2 linked regions of the Pseudoxanthobacter soli DSM 19599 genome follow. The protein of the gene in region 1 interacts with the protein of each later gene in a pairwise test. Links are inferred from orthologs where the notes say so. Each region holds a gene or a part of one and is shown on either strand. Other genes may lie near its edges.

What was found. The genes of interacting proteins can lie anywhere in the genome.
Region 2: the proteins of ftsH (region 1) and hflK interact in binary tests that used the Escherichia coli proteins (3 or more experiments, as listed by UniProt). The link is inferred for Pseudoxanthobacter soli DSM 19599 from one-to-one orthologs.

Annotation. Positions count from the first base shown.
Region 1 is NZ_FRXO01000002.1:359,724-367,384, reverse strand. The notes cover bases 2,065-4,984. They hold ftsH (ATP-dependent zinc metalloprotease FtsH), read left to right. Parts: upstream 2,065-2,521; coding sequence 2,522-4,447; downstream 4,448-4,984. Other genes in these bases: BUF17_RS06045 (DeoR/GlpR family DNA-binding transcription regulator), read right to left, coding at 4,941-4,984; BUF17_RS06050 (DUF1272 domain-containing protein), read left to right, coding at 4,603-4,851; tilS (tRNA lysidine(34) synthetase TilS), read left to right, coding at 2,065-2,381. In the rest of the region: tol-pal system protein YbgF, read left to right, coding at 1-951; more of tilS, read left to right, coding at 957-2,064; more of BUF17_RS06045, read right to left, coding at 4,985-5,747; BUF17_RS06040 (M16 family metallopeptidase), read right to left, coding at 5,861-7,246; BUF17_RS06035 (M16 family metallopeptidase), read right to left, coding at 7,252-7,661. UniProt on the Escherichia coli protein: Acts as a processive, ATP-dependent zinc metallopeptidase for both cytoplasmic and membrane proteins. Plays a role in the quality control of integral membrane proteins.
Region 2 is NZ_FRXO01000005.1:422,407-430,020, reverse strand. Bases 1,657-4,529 are described here. They hold hflK (FtsH protease activity modulator HflK), read right to left. Parts: upstream 3,773-4,529; coding sequence 2,540-3,772; downstream 1,657-2,539. Other genes in these bases: BUF17_RS14695 (dihydrofolate reductase), read right to left, coding at 4,057-4,529; hflC (protease modulator HflC), read right to left, coding at 1,657-2,543. Outside these bases: BUF17_RS14715 (DegQ family serine endoprotease), read right to left, coding at 1-1,018; BUF17_RS14710 (DUF2065 domain-containing protein), read right to left, coding at 1,429-1,614; more of hflC, read right to left, coding at 1,611-1,656; more of BUF17_RS14695, read right to left, coding at 4,530-4,626; BUF17_RS14690 (GNAT family N-acetyltransferase), read right to left, coding at 4,623-5,114; BUF17_RS14685 (thymidylate synthase), read right to left, coding at 5,111-5,905; BUF17_RS14675 (SspB family protein), read left to right, coding at 6,764-7,351; BUF17_RS14670 (DUF4169 family protein), read left to right, coding at 7,407-7,614.

The DNA.
Region 1 (7,661 bases):
AACGGCCAGATCGAGCAGCTCAATCATCAGATCATGCAGCTGCAGCAGCAGATCCAGCAGATGCAGGAGCTCAACGAGTTCCGCTTCCAGCAGCTCGAAGGCGGCAAGGGTGGTACGCCCGCCAAGCCGATGAAAAAATCCTCGCTTGAGGGCGCCCCGCCTGCGGGCGGCGCCGGCACCGATGTCGCCGCGCTGCCGGCGGACGGGTTCTCCGCCCAGCCCGAAGCCGCTCCGCCCACACCGGGCGGAGCCGGTCCGGTCGGCACCTTCCCGGCTGCCGAGCCCGCCGGCAATACCGCCGCGGCGCCGGCGGTGCCGGGCAGCGGCCCCCTGGACCTGACGGCGTTGATCCGGGCGAACGACCCCTCGGCCGATGCCGCCGCGGGCGCCCCGCCGGCAGACCCGGCTTCAACCGCGGGGCTGCCCGACACGGGCGCCGTCGCGGCGGCACCGCCCACGAATCTCGGCACCTTGCCGGCCTCGGACGTTCCTGGCGTCGGCTCGCCGACATACACGCCGCCCGCCGGCACCCAGGTGGCGGCCGTGCCGGGCCCGTCTTCGGCGCCGGCGACGCCGCGCACTGCCTATGACGAAGCCTACGGCTATGTGATGCGGGGCGATTACGTTCAGGCGGAATCGGCGTTCCGCCGCTTCCTCGCGTCCTATCCCGGCGACAAGCTGGAACCGGACGCGCAATATTGGCTGGGCGAGAGCCTCTATTCGCGCGGCAACTATCGCGACGCCGCGACGGCCTTCCTCGAGGGCTACACCCAGCATCCCGAAAGCCGCAAGGCGCCCGACAGCCTGTTCAAGCTCGGCCTGTCGCTGAACGGCATGGGCGAGAAGAGCGCCGCCTGCGCCTCCTACAAGGAACTCTTGACGCGCTATACCTCCGCGTCCGCCGCGCTGCGTGATCGCGTCCGCGCGGAGCAGAAGACCGCCGGCTGCTGACGGCCGTGCCAGAGACGGAACAATCCGCGGCCGGCACGTCCGCCGCCTCTGCGTCCGGAGCTCCGGCTCCCGTCCGCGACGATGAACTCGACGCCCTTTTTGCCCCGCTGAGCGCCCATCGAAGCGTGCTGCTCGCGGTGTCCGGTGGCTCCGATTCAACAGCCCTCGCCTTCCTGTTCGCCCGCTGGCGCAGTCTCCGCGCCTGGATGCCGGACGACACGGCGCGTCCCGTTCCTGCAGCCCCGCCCGTTCCCGCCGCCGTCGTTGCGACGGTCGACCATGCCCTCCGGCCGGGTTCGGCCGATGAGGCGAAAGCCGTCGGCGAACTAGTGGGCCGCTTCGACCTGCCCCACCGCATTCTCGTCTGGCAGGGCGAGAAACCGACATCGGACCTTCAGGCAGCGGCGCGCGATGCCCGCTATGCCCTGCTGCTCGAGGCGGCGCGGCACTGCGGCGCCACGGCGATCGTCACCGCCCACACGCTCGACGACCAGGCCGAGACTTTTCTGATGCGGCTCGGGCGCGGCAGCGGGCTTGCCGGGCTGTCCGCGATGCGGCCGGAGCGCCAGCTCGACGAGTGCGTGCTCGTCCGCCCGCTGCTCGGCATCGACCGGGAGCGTCTGCGGGCGACGCTTCGTGCCGCCGGCATCGCGTGGAGCGACGATCCGTCGAACGAGAACCCGGCCTTCGCACGCGTGCGGCTTCGCAGGCTGATGCCGCTTCTGGCCGCGGAGGGCCTGACCGCCGGCCGGCTCTCGGCGACTGCCGCCCGGCTCGCCCGCGCGCAGTCCGTCATCGACGATCTCGTCGCGGATCTCGCCACCCGCACCGTGGAGCGCCACCCGGGAGGCTTCGCCGCCATCGATCTGGTGGCGCTCTCACAGGCGCATGAGGAGGTCGCGCTCCGGTTGTTCTCGCGCGTCATCTCCGATGTCGGCGGCGGCTGGTACGGCCCGCGTCTCGAACGGCTCGAGGCCGCGTTCCGGGCGGTCACGGCGCCGCTCCCCGATGGTGGGGGACGCCCGCCCGCGCGCACGCTCGGCGGCACCGCCATCATCCGTCGTGGGACGCGCCTGTGGATCCATCGCGAGGCCGGGCGGGACGGTCTGCCGAGCCTCGCGCTCGCGCCCGGTGAGACGTCGATGTGGGACGGTCGCGTGAGCGTGTCGCTTGCGTCTCACGCTCCGCATCACATTGTCGTGGCTCCGCTCGGTCCCGGCGGCCGCAAACTGACCGGGATCAAGGCGAAGGCGGGCGTCACCCGCGATGGTGATCTGCCTCCGGCGTCCGCCCTGGCGACCGTTCCCGCCGCATGGGCGGAGGGGACACTGGTGGCCGTGCCGGCGCTGAACTTCTATTCGGCGCCGGCCTGGGCCGACCTCATCGGTTTCGGGCCGTGGCCGCGACACGCCGGAGCGCGCGGGCGATAGGCGGGCCTTCCGGCAAAGACCGGTACATTCTGGCCGGGATAGGCGTCGAATCGGTCCTTTTACCGGGCTTGGCATTGCCTGCCGTCGCACCTATGTTTCGGGAGACAAGCGGGGGATGCACCCGCGGCGAAGGGTCGGTCATGAACAACACTTTTCGGAACTTCGCGCTGTGGGTGATCATCGGTCTCCTGCTGATCGCGCTGTTCCAGCTTTTCCAGAGCCCCGGCAATCGTGCCGCCTCGACGGATGTTCCGTTCTCGCAGTTCCTGAGCGACGTCGACGACGGCTCTGTGAAATCCGTGACGATCGTCGACCAGCAGATCTCGGGCACATACGCGCGCGGCGGCTCTTTCCAGACCTTCGCACCGCGTGACGCCAGCTACATCGACAAGCTCGAAGCCAAGGGCGTGACCATCACGGCGAAGCCCGCCGGCGAGAACTTCTCGCTCATCGGTGCGCTGATCTCGTGGTTCCCGATGCTGCTGATCCTCGGCATCTGGCTGTTCGTGATGCGCCAGATGCAGGGCTCGGGCGGCAAGGCCATGGGCTTCGGCAAGTCGAAGGCCAAGCTCCTGACCGAGGCCCACGGCCGCGTTACGTTCGACGACGTCGCCGGTGTCGACGAGGCCAAGGAGGATCTGCAGGAGATCGTGGACTTCCTGCGCGACCCGCAGAAGTTCCAGCGTCTCGGTGGCCGCATCCCGCGCGGCGTGCTGCTGGTCGGCCCGCCCGGTACCGGCAAGACGCTCCTGGCGCGCGCCATCGCCGGCGAGGCCAATGTTCCGTTCTTCACCATCTCGGGTTCCGATTTCGTCGAAATGTTCGTCGGCGTCGGTGCCAGCCGCGTGCGCGACATGTTCGAGCAGGCGAAGAAGAACGCGCCCTGCATCATCTTCATCGACGAAATCGACGCGGTCGGCCGCCATCGCGGTGCCGGCCTCGGCGGCGGCAACGACGAGCGCGAGCAGACTCTCAACCAGCTCCTCGTGGAGATGGACGGCTTCGAAGCCAACGAAGGCATCATCCTGATCGCCGCGACCAACCGGCCGGACGTTCTCGACCCGGCGCTGCTGCGTCCCGGCCGCTTCGATCGCCAGATCGTCGTGCCGAATCCCGATGTCGTCGGCCGCGAGCGCATTCTGAAGGTGCACGCCCGCAAGGTGCCGCTGGCGCCCGACGTGAACCTCAAGACCCTCGCGCGCGGCACTCCGGGCTTCTCGGGCGCCGATCTCATGAACCTCGTCAACGAGGCGGCGCTGATGGCGGCCCGCCGTGGCAAGCGCCTGGTGACGATGGCGGAGTTCGAGGACGCGAAGGACAAGGTGATGATGGGCGCGGAGCGCCGCACGCTGGTGATGACCGAAGGCGAGAAGCGCCTCACGGCCTATCACGAGGGCGGCCATGCCATCGTCGCGCTGCACGTTCCGGCGACGGACCCCGTGCACAAGGCGACCATCATTCCGCGCGGCCGCGCCCTCGGCATGGTCATGCAGCTGCCGGAGCGCGACAAGCTCTCCATGTCCTACGAGCAGATGACGTCGCGCCTCGCCATCCTCATGGGCGGCCGCGTGGCCGAGCAGCTGATCTTCGGCAAGGACAAGGTGACGTCCGGCGCGGCGTCCGACATCGAGCAGGCCACCAAGCTGGCGCGCGCCATGGTGACCCGCTGGGGCTTCTCGGACGATCTCGGCACGGTCGCCTACGGTGACAACCAGGACGAGGTGTTCCTGGGCATGTCCATGGGCAAGCAGCAGAACGTTTCCGAGGAGACAGCCCGTAAGATCGACGCCGAAGTGCGCCGCCTTGTCGAGGAGGGCCACGCCGAGGCGTTCCGCATCCTGACCGAGAACGGTCACGAGCTGGAGACGCTCGCCCAGGGGCTGCTCGAATACGAGACGCTCTCGGGCGACGAGATCCGCAACCTGCTGAACGGCATCCCGCCGGTGCGCGACAGCGGCGACGAGCCGTCGCCGCCCCGCCAGTCGGCGGTGCCGACGGCCGGCGGGCCGAAGCCGAGCCCCAAGGGCGACGGTACGGGCGACATGCACCCGCAGCCTCAGGCCTGACTTCCCGCGTCGTTCGTGGCGCATGAGACAGACGAAAGAAGCCGGCCCCCCTCGGGCCGGCTTTTTTGTTGTCCTTGCCTTTCTTGTTGTCCCGGCCCGAGAAATCGGACAGCTTTTTCTTTAAAATCGGGCGCGTGCCGAAGGGGAGGTGGCGAATGCTGGAACTCAGGCCCAGTTGCGAATGCTGCGACCGTGACTTGCCGCCCGAAAGCGGGCTTGCCCGCATCTGCAGCTTCGAATGCACGTTTTGCGCCGGCTGTGCGGAGGGCGTGTTGGCCGGTCGCTGCCCGAACTGTGGCGGCAATCTCGTGGCGCGGCCGATCCGCCCGCCGGCCGCGCTCGCGCGTCATCCGGCCTCCACCGTCCGTGTCGTGAAAGAACGGGGCTGTACCGCCGTCGCCTGAGGGGGCGATGTTCGGGCGCGGGGCGGACACGGATCGTAGAAGAGGGCATGGAGGGCCCCCGGGCCGCAGCGCGTGGCCGCTTTCGGCCTTCAGGCCGCGTCGTCGGCGACGATCGTGCTTTCGTCGAGCGGCGCCAGGGCCTCCACCACCTCGACCTCGTGACGCCGGCAGAGTTCGCCGAAGGCAGGCGAGGCGAGGCGGTCGGTGACGAAGCAGGATATCGCCGCGATGTGGCCGATGCGGATCGGCGCGGTCCGCTCGAACTTCATGCGGTCGGCGACGAGGATCGTCCGGCGCGCATTGCCGATGATCGCCTGGGAGACCGGCACCTCGCGATAATCGTAGTCGAGCAGCCCGCCGTCGTCATCGATGGCCGAGGCGCCGATCACGGCGGTATCGACCTTGAACTGGCGGACGAAGTCCGCGGTCGTCGAACCGACGACCCCGCCATCCGACCGGCGCACCGGTCCGCCGGCGACGATCACCTCGATGCGCGGGTGGCGATAGAGCAGGTTGGCGACGTTGAGATTGTTGGTGATGACCAGGAGCCCGTCGTGGTCGACCAGCGCGCGGGCGACTTCCTCGGTCGTCGTGCCGATATTGAGGAACAGCGACGAGTTGTCGGGAATGAGCCGGGCGGCGGCCTCGCCGATGGCGCGCTTCTCCTCGGCGGCGATGAAGCGCCGCGCCTCGTAGCCCACATTCTCCACCCCCGAAGCGATCACCGCGCCGCCGTGGATGCGCGACAGCACGCGCCGCTCGCACAGATCGTTCAGATCCTTGCGGATGGTCTGGGGTGTGACGCCGAAGCGGGTTGCGAGCTCATCGACGCCCACGCGCCCCCGTGAGCGGGCGAGGCTCAGAATTTCGCGCCGGCGTGGCGGCAGATCGTGCACGGTCCGGCCTCCTGTCGTGCTCCGCCTTCGGCCGAGTTTAGACCGGATCGCCCCTCGGAGGAATGGCGGCGACCCGGACTCGGGCCGCCGCCGCCAGCCGCTTGTGGACGGCGTCAGGTCGGCTTGCGCACGTCGCCGGTCAGCACGACGGTCGGCGCGCCGGCATCGAGGATGCGCTTGGCGGCGCGCCGCACATCCTCGAGCGTCACCGCCTCGACGAGGCTGTTGCGCTTGTCGATATAGTCAATGCCGAGATTGTCGAGCTGGATGCCGAGCAACTGGCCGGCGATGCCGCCGGAGGTGTCGAAGCGCAACGGATAGGAACCGGTGATGAAGCGCTTGGCGTCCGCCAGCTCCTTCTCGGTCGGTCCCGTCTCCGCCATCCGGCGGATTTGCTCGCGGATCAGCTTCAGCGCTTCGGCGGCATTCTCCGGCTTGGTCGCGGTGCCGCCGAGGAACATGCCGGCGTGATCGTAGGCCGCGAGATAGGTCTCGATGCCGTAGGTCAGACCGCGCTTCTCGCGGACCTCCTCGAACAGCCACGAGGTGAAGGTGCCGCCGCCCAGGATATGGTTCATCACGTAGGCTGGAATGAAATCCGGATCACTGCGCAGCACGCCCGGTCCGCCGAACTGGATGATCGTCTGCGCGGCCGGCATGGCGCGTTCGCGCTCGAGGTCGGTCTTCGGCACCACGTTCGGCACGGGCGTCAGGTCGGCCTTCTCAGGCAGGGCACCGAAGGTCTTGTCGAGCAGCTTTCCAAGCGTCTCGGCGTCGATGGCGCCGACCACCGCGACCACGAGATTGTCGCGGGCGAAGGTGCGCCCGCGGAACGCCTTCAGATCGGCAGCCGTGAGCCCGGACACCGTCTCCACCGTGCCGTCGGCCGAGCGGCCATAGGGATGATCCGGGAACGCCGCCGCGCTCCACAGCCGGCCTGCGACGTCATTCGGGTCCTCGTCGGAGGCACGGATGCCGGCGACGATCTGAGCGCGCATGCGCTCGATCGGCTCCTGGTCGAAACGCGGCTCGGTGAGCGCGAGACGCAGGAGGTCGAAGGCCTGGTCCCGCTCGGACGCGAGCGTCGTCAGGCGGCCGACGAAGTTGTCCCGGGTGGCGGAGAAGCCGAGGCGGACGCCGAGGGTCGTCAGCTCGTTCTGGTAGAGCGTCGAATCCAGCGGTCCGGCGCCTTCGTCGAGCATCGTCGACATCAGGTTGGCCAGGCCCTCCTTGCCGGCCGGGTCCTGAGCCGAGCCGGCTCCACGGAAGGCGAAGTTCATCGTCACCAGCGGCACGGAATCGTTCTGGACGAGCCATGCCTTGATGCCGCCCGGGCTCGTCACCGGCTCGATCTTCATTGCGTCGGCGGGCACCGCATAGAGCGAGGCGGCGGCGAAGCCGGCGACGACGAGGGCGGTGCGGGTGAACTTGCCGAATTGCGTTTCCAGAACCTGCACGGCGCCGGACGCGAGACGAAGGGGATTGACGAAGCGCGACATCGGAATCAGCCCTGCTGGTTGATGGAGGTGAGCGGGGAGACCGGGGCGCCGCCGCCCTTGCCGCCGGGCTTGGGCAACAGCACGCCCGTTGCGGCCGGCTCCTTGCCGAGATAGCGCTGCGCCACGGCCTGCACCTCCGCCGGGGTGACCGCCGCGATGCCTTTGGGCCAGTTGCGGATGGAATCGATGGTCTCGCCGGTCGTCAGGCCGGTGCCGAAGGCCCGGGCGAGCGAGGACTGGCTGTCCTGGGCGTAGATGGTGTCGGCGATGATCGAGCGCTTGGCGCGGTCGACTTCCTCTGCGGTCGCGCCCTTGGCGATGAGATCGGCGAGAACGCCGTCCATCGCCTTCTCGGCGTCCTCCGGCTTCACGCCGTCGCGCGGCATGACGTAGATCGTGAACCGGCCCTCGTCGA
Region 2 (7,614 bases), on another replicon or contig:
AGGTGATGATGACGTCGCCCGGCTCGATGCCGCCCTTCGCGGCGGGGCCGTTGTCGGTGACGCCCGCGACGAGCGCGCCCTTGGCCGACGGCAGGCCGAGACCCTCGGCGATGTCGTCCGTCACCTCCTGGATGCGCACGCCGATCCAGCCGCGCCGGGTCTCACCGAACTGCCGCAGCTGGTTGATGACGTGGCTCGCCGTCGAGGACGGGATGGCGAAGCCGATGCCGATGGAGCCGCCGGAGGGCGAGATGATGGCGGTGTTGATGCCGATCACCTTGCCGTCCATGTCGAACAGCGGTCCGCCCGAGTTGCCGCGGTTGATGGCGGCGTCGGTCTGGATGAAGTCGTCGTAGGGACCCGCGTTGATGTTGCGGTTGCGGGCCGAGACGATGCCGAGCGTGACGGTGCCGCCGAGGCCGAACGGGTTGCCGATGGCCATCACCCAGTCGCCGACGCGGATCTTGTTGGAATCGCCAAGCTCGACCGCCTTGAGCGGCTTGGTCGGCTTCACCTTCAGCACCGCAAGGTCGGTCTTCTTGTCACGGCCGAGCACCTCGGCCTTGAGCTTGGAGCCGTCCGAGAAGTTGACCGTGATCTCGTCGGCGCCATCGATGACGTGGTTGTTGGTCACGATGATACCGGACGGATCGATCACGAAGCCGGAACCGAGCGACTGGACGCGCTGCGGGCGGTCGGAGCCCTTGCCCTGGCGGTCCATGAACTGGTCGAAGAAGTCCTGGAACGGCGAGCCCTCGGGGAGCTTCGGGATCGGCACCTGGCTCGGCGCTTCCACCTTCTGCGAGGTGGAGACGTTGACCACCGCGTCGAGCAGTCCCTCCGCGAGGTCGGCGACCGATGCCGGGCCGGCCGCGACCGCCGGACCGGGCAGCCCGACCGCGCCGAACGCGAGCGCGGCGGCGAGCCCGCAGGCGGCACCGGCCGCGGCGAGACGCCGGCCCGCCGGACGACGGCCCGGCCGGACGCCGGTGACGGAAGGGGATGTCCTGAATAGCATGCTGGGGTCTCCCGTTCGGGCGCAGCCGATTGGTTCTGGAGCGCCCCCTCCGGTGGACTGACCCGGACCGGACATGAGCCGCTCGAGAGAATTGAGCCGGAGCGGATCCCGCTCCGAGACGCACGGATTCGAAACCTGCAGGGCAAGGCCTGCCCGAGGGCAAGACCTGCACGGCAAGACCTGCACGGCAAGTCCTGCACGGCAGGACCCGCAAGGCAAGAACGACCTACAGGGCAAGAACGCGGCGATTGCGGGGCGGTCCGGCCGACGGTCGCGACGAAATCCCTCACGATGCGGAGAGGCCGTCGCGGCGCTCGAACTTCACCGCGCGCGAAGCGGGCACCGCCGCGCACGGACGGTGCGTCGATGGTGCATCAACCGCGCATCGATCGCGCTTTTGGGCAACCGCCTCAGTGGCGGATGAGCCAGACCAGCGCCACACCGATGGCCAGCGCCACCAGCCCGCCGATGCGCAAGACGCCGTCGGGTGTTCCGACGGCGTGCTGCATCATGCGCTTGAGCACCCCGGGTGCCGCTGCGTAGAGCGTGCCCTCGATGGCGAGGACAAGTCCGAGCGCGACGACGAGGTCGTTCATTCCTGCGCCGCCGGCGCCGGGCCGGAGGCGGGTGCAGGCGCAAGGCCCGGTGTGGCCGGGCGGACCCCGTTACCCGCTGGATTGTCGAAGAAGCGGAAGAACTCCGACGACGGCGACAGCACCAGCCGGGTCTCGCCGGACTTCAGCGAGTCCTCGTAGGCCTGCATCGAGCGGAAGAACGCGAAGAACGACGGGTCCTTGCTGAACGCCTCGGCGAAGATGGCGCTGCGCTGGGCGTCGCCCTGACCGCGGGTTTCCTCGCCCGTCCGGTTGGCGTCGGCGATGATGACGGTCGCCTGGCGGTCGGCCTGGGCACGGATGCGGCGGGCCGCTTCCTCGCCCTGGGCGCGGATTTCCGTCGCCTCGCGCTCGCGCTCGGTCTGCATCCGGCGGAAGATCGCCTGGGAGTTCGCCTCCGGCAGGTCGGCGCGGCGGATGCGGACGTCGACCACCGAGACGCCAAGCCCCTGGGCGCGGCGCTCGACTTCCTGGCGGATGCGCTCCATCAGCTCGGGACGGCTGTCGCGCACCACGGCCTGGAAGGTCGCATCGGCGAGCACCGAGCGGATCGACGACTGCACGAAGGTCGAGAGCCGACGGTTGCCCTCCGGGATGCTGTTCACCGTCTGGTAGAAAAGAACCGGATTTTCAATGCGATAGCGCGCGAACGCATCGACGACGAGGCGCTTCTGGTCCGAGGCGATGGCTTCGAGTTCCGGCAGTTCCAGGTCGAGCACGCGCTTGTCGAGGAACACGACGTTCTGGATGAACGGGATCTTGAAGTAGAGCCCCGGCTGGGTGACCGCGCGGCGCACTTCACCGAACTGGAGGACGATCGCCTGATCGGTGGGATAGACCACGTAGGCCGACGAGTAGCCGAGCACCGCGAGAACGGCGGCGACGACGAGACCGATGATGCCGCCCCTCATTTCACCGCTCCCGACAGGTCCTGGCCCGAGAAAGTCTGACCGGACAGCGGCGACTGGCTCGAAGACTGGCCGGAGGTGGCCGCGCGCGGCTGCGCCGCCGGGCGGCTCTGCAGACGGTCGAGAGGCAGGTAGGGAACGACGCCGGGTCCGCCGGCCTTGTCGTCGATGATGATCTTGTCGCTCGAGCCAAGCACCTTCTGCATCGTCTCCAGGTAGAGGCGTTCGCGGGTGATGTCCGGCGCCTTCGAATATTCGGCCAGGATCGAGAGGAAGCGCGAGGTCTGGCCCTGGGCTTCCGCCACGGAGCGGTCGCGGTAGCCGTTGGCGCTTTCGACGATCTGGGAGGCCTCGCCGCGCGCCTCGGGGATAACCCGGTTGGCGTAGGCCTGGGCTTCGTTCTGGACGCGCTCCTGGTCGGCGCGGGCGGCCTGCACGTCGCGGAAGGCGTCGATGACCTGCTGCGGCGGGTCGACCTTCAGCATCTGCACCTGATTGATCTCGATGCCCGACTTGTAGCTGTCGAGAATGTGCTGCATCAGCGACTGGACCTGAACCTGCACCTGCTCGCGCTGGTCGGTCAGCACGCGCTGGATGTTGGTGCGGCCCACCACCTCGCGCATCGCACTTTCGGAAACGGCCTTCACGGTCGCCTCGGGATTCTGGATGTTGAACAGGTAGTCGGGCGCGTTGCTGATGCGCCAGAGCACCTTGAAGTCGACGTCGACGATGTTCTCGTCGGCGGTCAGCATCAGGCTTTCCTCCGGCACGTCGACGCCGCTCGACGGCCCGCCGCGGACGGCCTCGATCTCGCGCAGGCCGACGGTGGTCTCGCGGATGCGCAGCACGTCGGGCGTCTCGACCGAGCCGACCGGATAGGGCCAGTTATAGTTGAGGCCCGGCTGGGTCATGCCGATATAGCGGCCGAACACCATCTCGACGCCGACCTCGCCCTGTTCGACGCGGTAGAAGCCGGTCGCGAGCCACAGCACCGCGACCGCCACGCCGGCGACCAGCACCGTGCGCCAGCCGAGGCCGCCACCGCCGCCGCCCGGCAGAACCTGCTTCAGGCGATCCTGGCTGCGCCGCAGGAGTTCCTCGAGATCGGGGGGGCCGCCGCTCGGTCCGCGCTGGGGACCATTGCCCCAAGGGCCGCCGTTATTGCCGCCGCTGCCCCATGGCCCGCCGCCCTTCCAGCCGCCGCCGCCACCGCTCTGATTGCTCCAGGGCATCCTTGCTCCTCGGTTCCGGTTCCGCCGCCGACCGGCAGAGCCGTCAGCATCTTAAGTCGTCAGCGACCTGCGTCGCCAGAATTCCACATTCGGCATGATTCCACGCCTTGTCCGGCCGTGGTCTTGTGCTCGCCTGCCCGGGTTATAGGGGCTTCCCCCCGGCCTTTCAACGAACGCCCGCCCGGGCATCGCGCACCGTCCGGTCAACACTTCGTAGGCGGGCGCCGCCGATCCGGCGCAACAACAGGTGGGTGGCCGAGCGCCCGGCGTCAATCGAGCACCGGTCAGGAGTCGTGCGAAATCCGCTCGTAAGCGACATAAGAGACCGGCGCGCTGTCGGCCGGTCCCTGCACCGGACCCTGACGCGACACCTCGCGCCACATCGCGGGGTCGATCCGCGGGAACATCACGGTTCCCTGTGGGCGGGCGTGGACCTCGGTGATCGACAGCCGGTCCGCGACATCGATCAGCGACGCATAGAGAACCCCGCCCCCGACCACCATGATGTCGCCGACACCCCGCCCGGCGGCGAGCCGGCCGGCTTCCTCGAGTGCCGCCGGAAGCGTCGGCGCCACGTGCACGCCTTCGGGCGCGAACGACGGGTCGGCGGTGACGACCACGGTGTCGCGGCCGGGCAGCGGCCGGCCGATGGAGAGATAGGTGCGCCGCCCCATCAGCATGGGATGGCCCAGGGTTTCGGCCTTGAAGCGCTTCAGGTCGCTCGGCAGGTGCCACGGCATGGCGTCGCCGGTGCCGATAACGCCGTTCTCCGCGACGGCCGCGACGAGCACGAGACGCGGCCTGCCGCCAGGAGCCTTACCGGGAGCATCGTCGTTGACGCCATGATCGCTCATGCGGCGGCCGTCTCGCCGGCGAGCCTCGCCAACGCCTCCCCCGAGACGCGGCAGCCGGTCCACTCGTCCATCAGCACGGCGCCCTGGGCGCGATAGAACGCGATCGAGGGCGCATTCCAGTCCAGCACCGCCCATTCCAGCCGGCCGAGCCCCTCGTCCACGCACCGCCGCGCGAGATGGACGAGCAGGGCCTTGCCTATGCCATGGCCGCGCAGAGCCGGATCGACGAACAGGTCTTCGAGATAGATGCCATGGCGGCCGCGGAAGGTGGAGAAATTATAGAACCACAGCGCGAAGCCGGCCGGGGCGCCGTTCCACTCCGCGATGTCGCAGAACACCCGCGGGTTCGGCCCGGCGAGCGCGGCGGCGATCATCGCCTCGTCGGCCTCGACCTCGTGAGAGAGTTTCTCGTATTCGGCGAGCGCGCGCACGAAGCCGAACACGATCCCGGCATCGGCCGGTCCGGCGGAACGGATGGAGATGCTCACACCGCCACCTCGGCCTTGATGTGGGGATGGGGATCGTAACCGACGACTTCAATGTCCTCGAAGCGGATCGAGGCGAGATCGCTGACATGCGGTGCGATCTCGAGCCGCGGCAGAGGCCGCGGCGCGCGGGAGAGCTGCTCGCGCGTCTGGTCGATGTGGTTCACGTAGAGGTGGGCGTCGCCGAGGGTGTGGACGAAATCACCCGGCGCGAGCCCCGTCACCTTGGCGACGAGGTGGGTGAGCAGGGCATAGGACGCGATGTTGAACGGCACGCCGAGGAAGGTGTCGGCCGAGCGCTGGTAGAGCTGGCAGGAGAGCCGCCCGTCGGCCACATAGAACTGGAACATCAGGTGGCACGGCGGCAGCGCCATCTTCGGAACATCGGCCGGGTTCCAGGCCGTGACGATCAGCCGGCGCGAATCGGGATTGCGCCGGATTTCGCTGACGACGTCGGCGATCTGGTCGATCACGCCGCCATCCGGCGTCTGCCACGAGCGCCACTGATAGCCGTAGACCGGCCCGAGGTCGCCGTTCTCGTCCGCCCACTCGTCCCAGATGGAGACGCCGTTCTCCTTCAGATAGGCGATGTTGGTGTCGCCCTTCAGGAACCACAACAGCTCGTGAATGACCGAACGCAGGTGGATGCGCTTGGTCGTCACCAGCGGAAAGCCTTCCGAGAGATCGAAGCGCATCTGATGGCCGAACACCGACAGAGTGCCGGTGCCGGTGCGGTCGCTCTTCAGCGCGCCCTCGCTGAGGATGCGGCGCATGAGATCGTGATATTGGCGCATCGCGCGCTCCCGAGGCTGATGCGGTGGGACGTCCGCAGACGTCGGTCCGGGCCGAACGGACGCCGGCTCCGATCGTTCCTTACTAGCGCGAGTCGCCCGCGGCGTCGCGTGCGGAGCGCCGCGACGGCACCCCCGACGACGCGGCTTGTGGATGGCCGCGCATGCCAATCTCCGTTCTGCCCTTTCACATCCCGCCGCTTCATCTTATATTCGGGCTGCCGGCGACGGTCGGATATGGCGATAAACGGTCGACGTAATAAGCTCATCGGACCCGGGGGCGGTACCCGGCGCCTCCACCTGAGCCCGCTTCGGACAAGCGGGTTGAGGTGGGGGCGAAATAGGATCGACGAGAGTGTAAAGGTCGTGCTTTCGCCCGGCATGGTACCGCCGTTATCGGACCAAACCTATAGTTGCCAATGACAACTATGCTGAGGCTCGCCTCGCCGCGTGATGCGGTGCGGTACCTCTAATTAAGCCCTTGCTGTTAGCGCAGTAAGGCGGGGTTCGGGGGCACCTGGCAACAGAAGCCCTCACTCATTTCGCGGACGAGCCGCGGCCGGCATCGCCAGATGCGTCGCGCTTCTCCGTCGTCGAATTCGGCCTCAGGGCCGTCCAAAAGGTGTTCCTCGCCGGCTCTCCGGTTCGGAACGACAGGCTGAAAGCGCCTGCGAGGCGGTTCCGCTGCCCGGCCGATATTGCCGGCGGTGAGCCCCTTCTGATCCCGACGGGGGCAAACGCGGGTTCGGGGATGACGGAGCCGGGGTGCATGGCTCCCGAGCCCTTAGGAAGCGCGGCCGCCCGGCTGCTTCCGGAACCAGCGGCTGCCCGACGACCGACCAGCCCGAAGAGCGACGAGCGATGGCCGAGGATTTGATCCGATACGACGTCCTGGTGCAGGACGCGCTGCGAAGCGTGGTGCGCAAGGTTCTGAACGAGGTGCTCCAGGCCGGGCTGCCCGGCGAGCATCACTTCTTCATTGCGTTCGACACCTCGGCGCCGGGCGTGCGCATTTCCTCCCGCCTCAAGCAGAAATATCCCGAGGAAATGACCATCGTGCTCCAGCACCAGTTCTGGGGCCTGACGGTTTCCGATTACGGCTTCGAGGTCGGGCTGTCGTTCGGCGGCGTGCCGGAGAAGCTGTTCGTGCCGTTCCGCGCGATCAAGGGCTTCTTCGACCCTTCCGTCCAGTTCGGCCTGCAGTTCGATCCGCACCGCGACGAGGAAGCGGCCGCCGAGGACACCGACGAGGCGGAGGTTTCGGCCCCGCTCTCGATGGTCAAGCCAGCCGCGAAACCAGACGTGAAGCCGGCATCGGGCGCCGAGGCCTCGGGCGAGGATAAGCCGGAAGCTCCGGAAGCCGAAGGCAAGCCGGCCGCCGAGGGTGAGGCTGCGCCCGATGCGGGCGCGGCGGTCGTGTCGCTGGACGCGTTCCGCCGCAAGACCTGAACCGGGCGGAACGCGGGAGCCGGAACCCGGGCGCAGGTCCCGCGGAGGCAAACGGATGGCGGACATCGTCAATCTGCGACTGGTGCGCAAACGCAAGGCCCGCGCCGAGCGCGAGGCTACGGCGGAGGCGAACCGCATCCTGTTCGGACGCACCGCGGCCGAGCGCGGGCAGGCGCGTTCTGAAGCCGAGAGCGCCGCGCGCCACCTCGACGGGCACCGCCTCGGCACGGATGGCCCGCCCCCCGGCGACAACGAGAAAGACG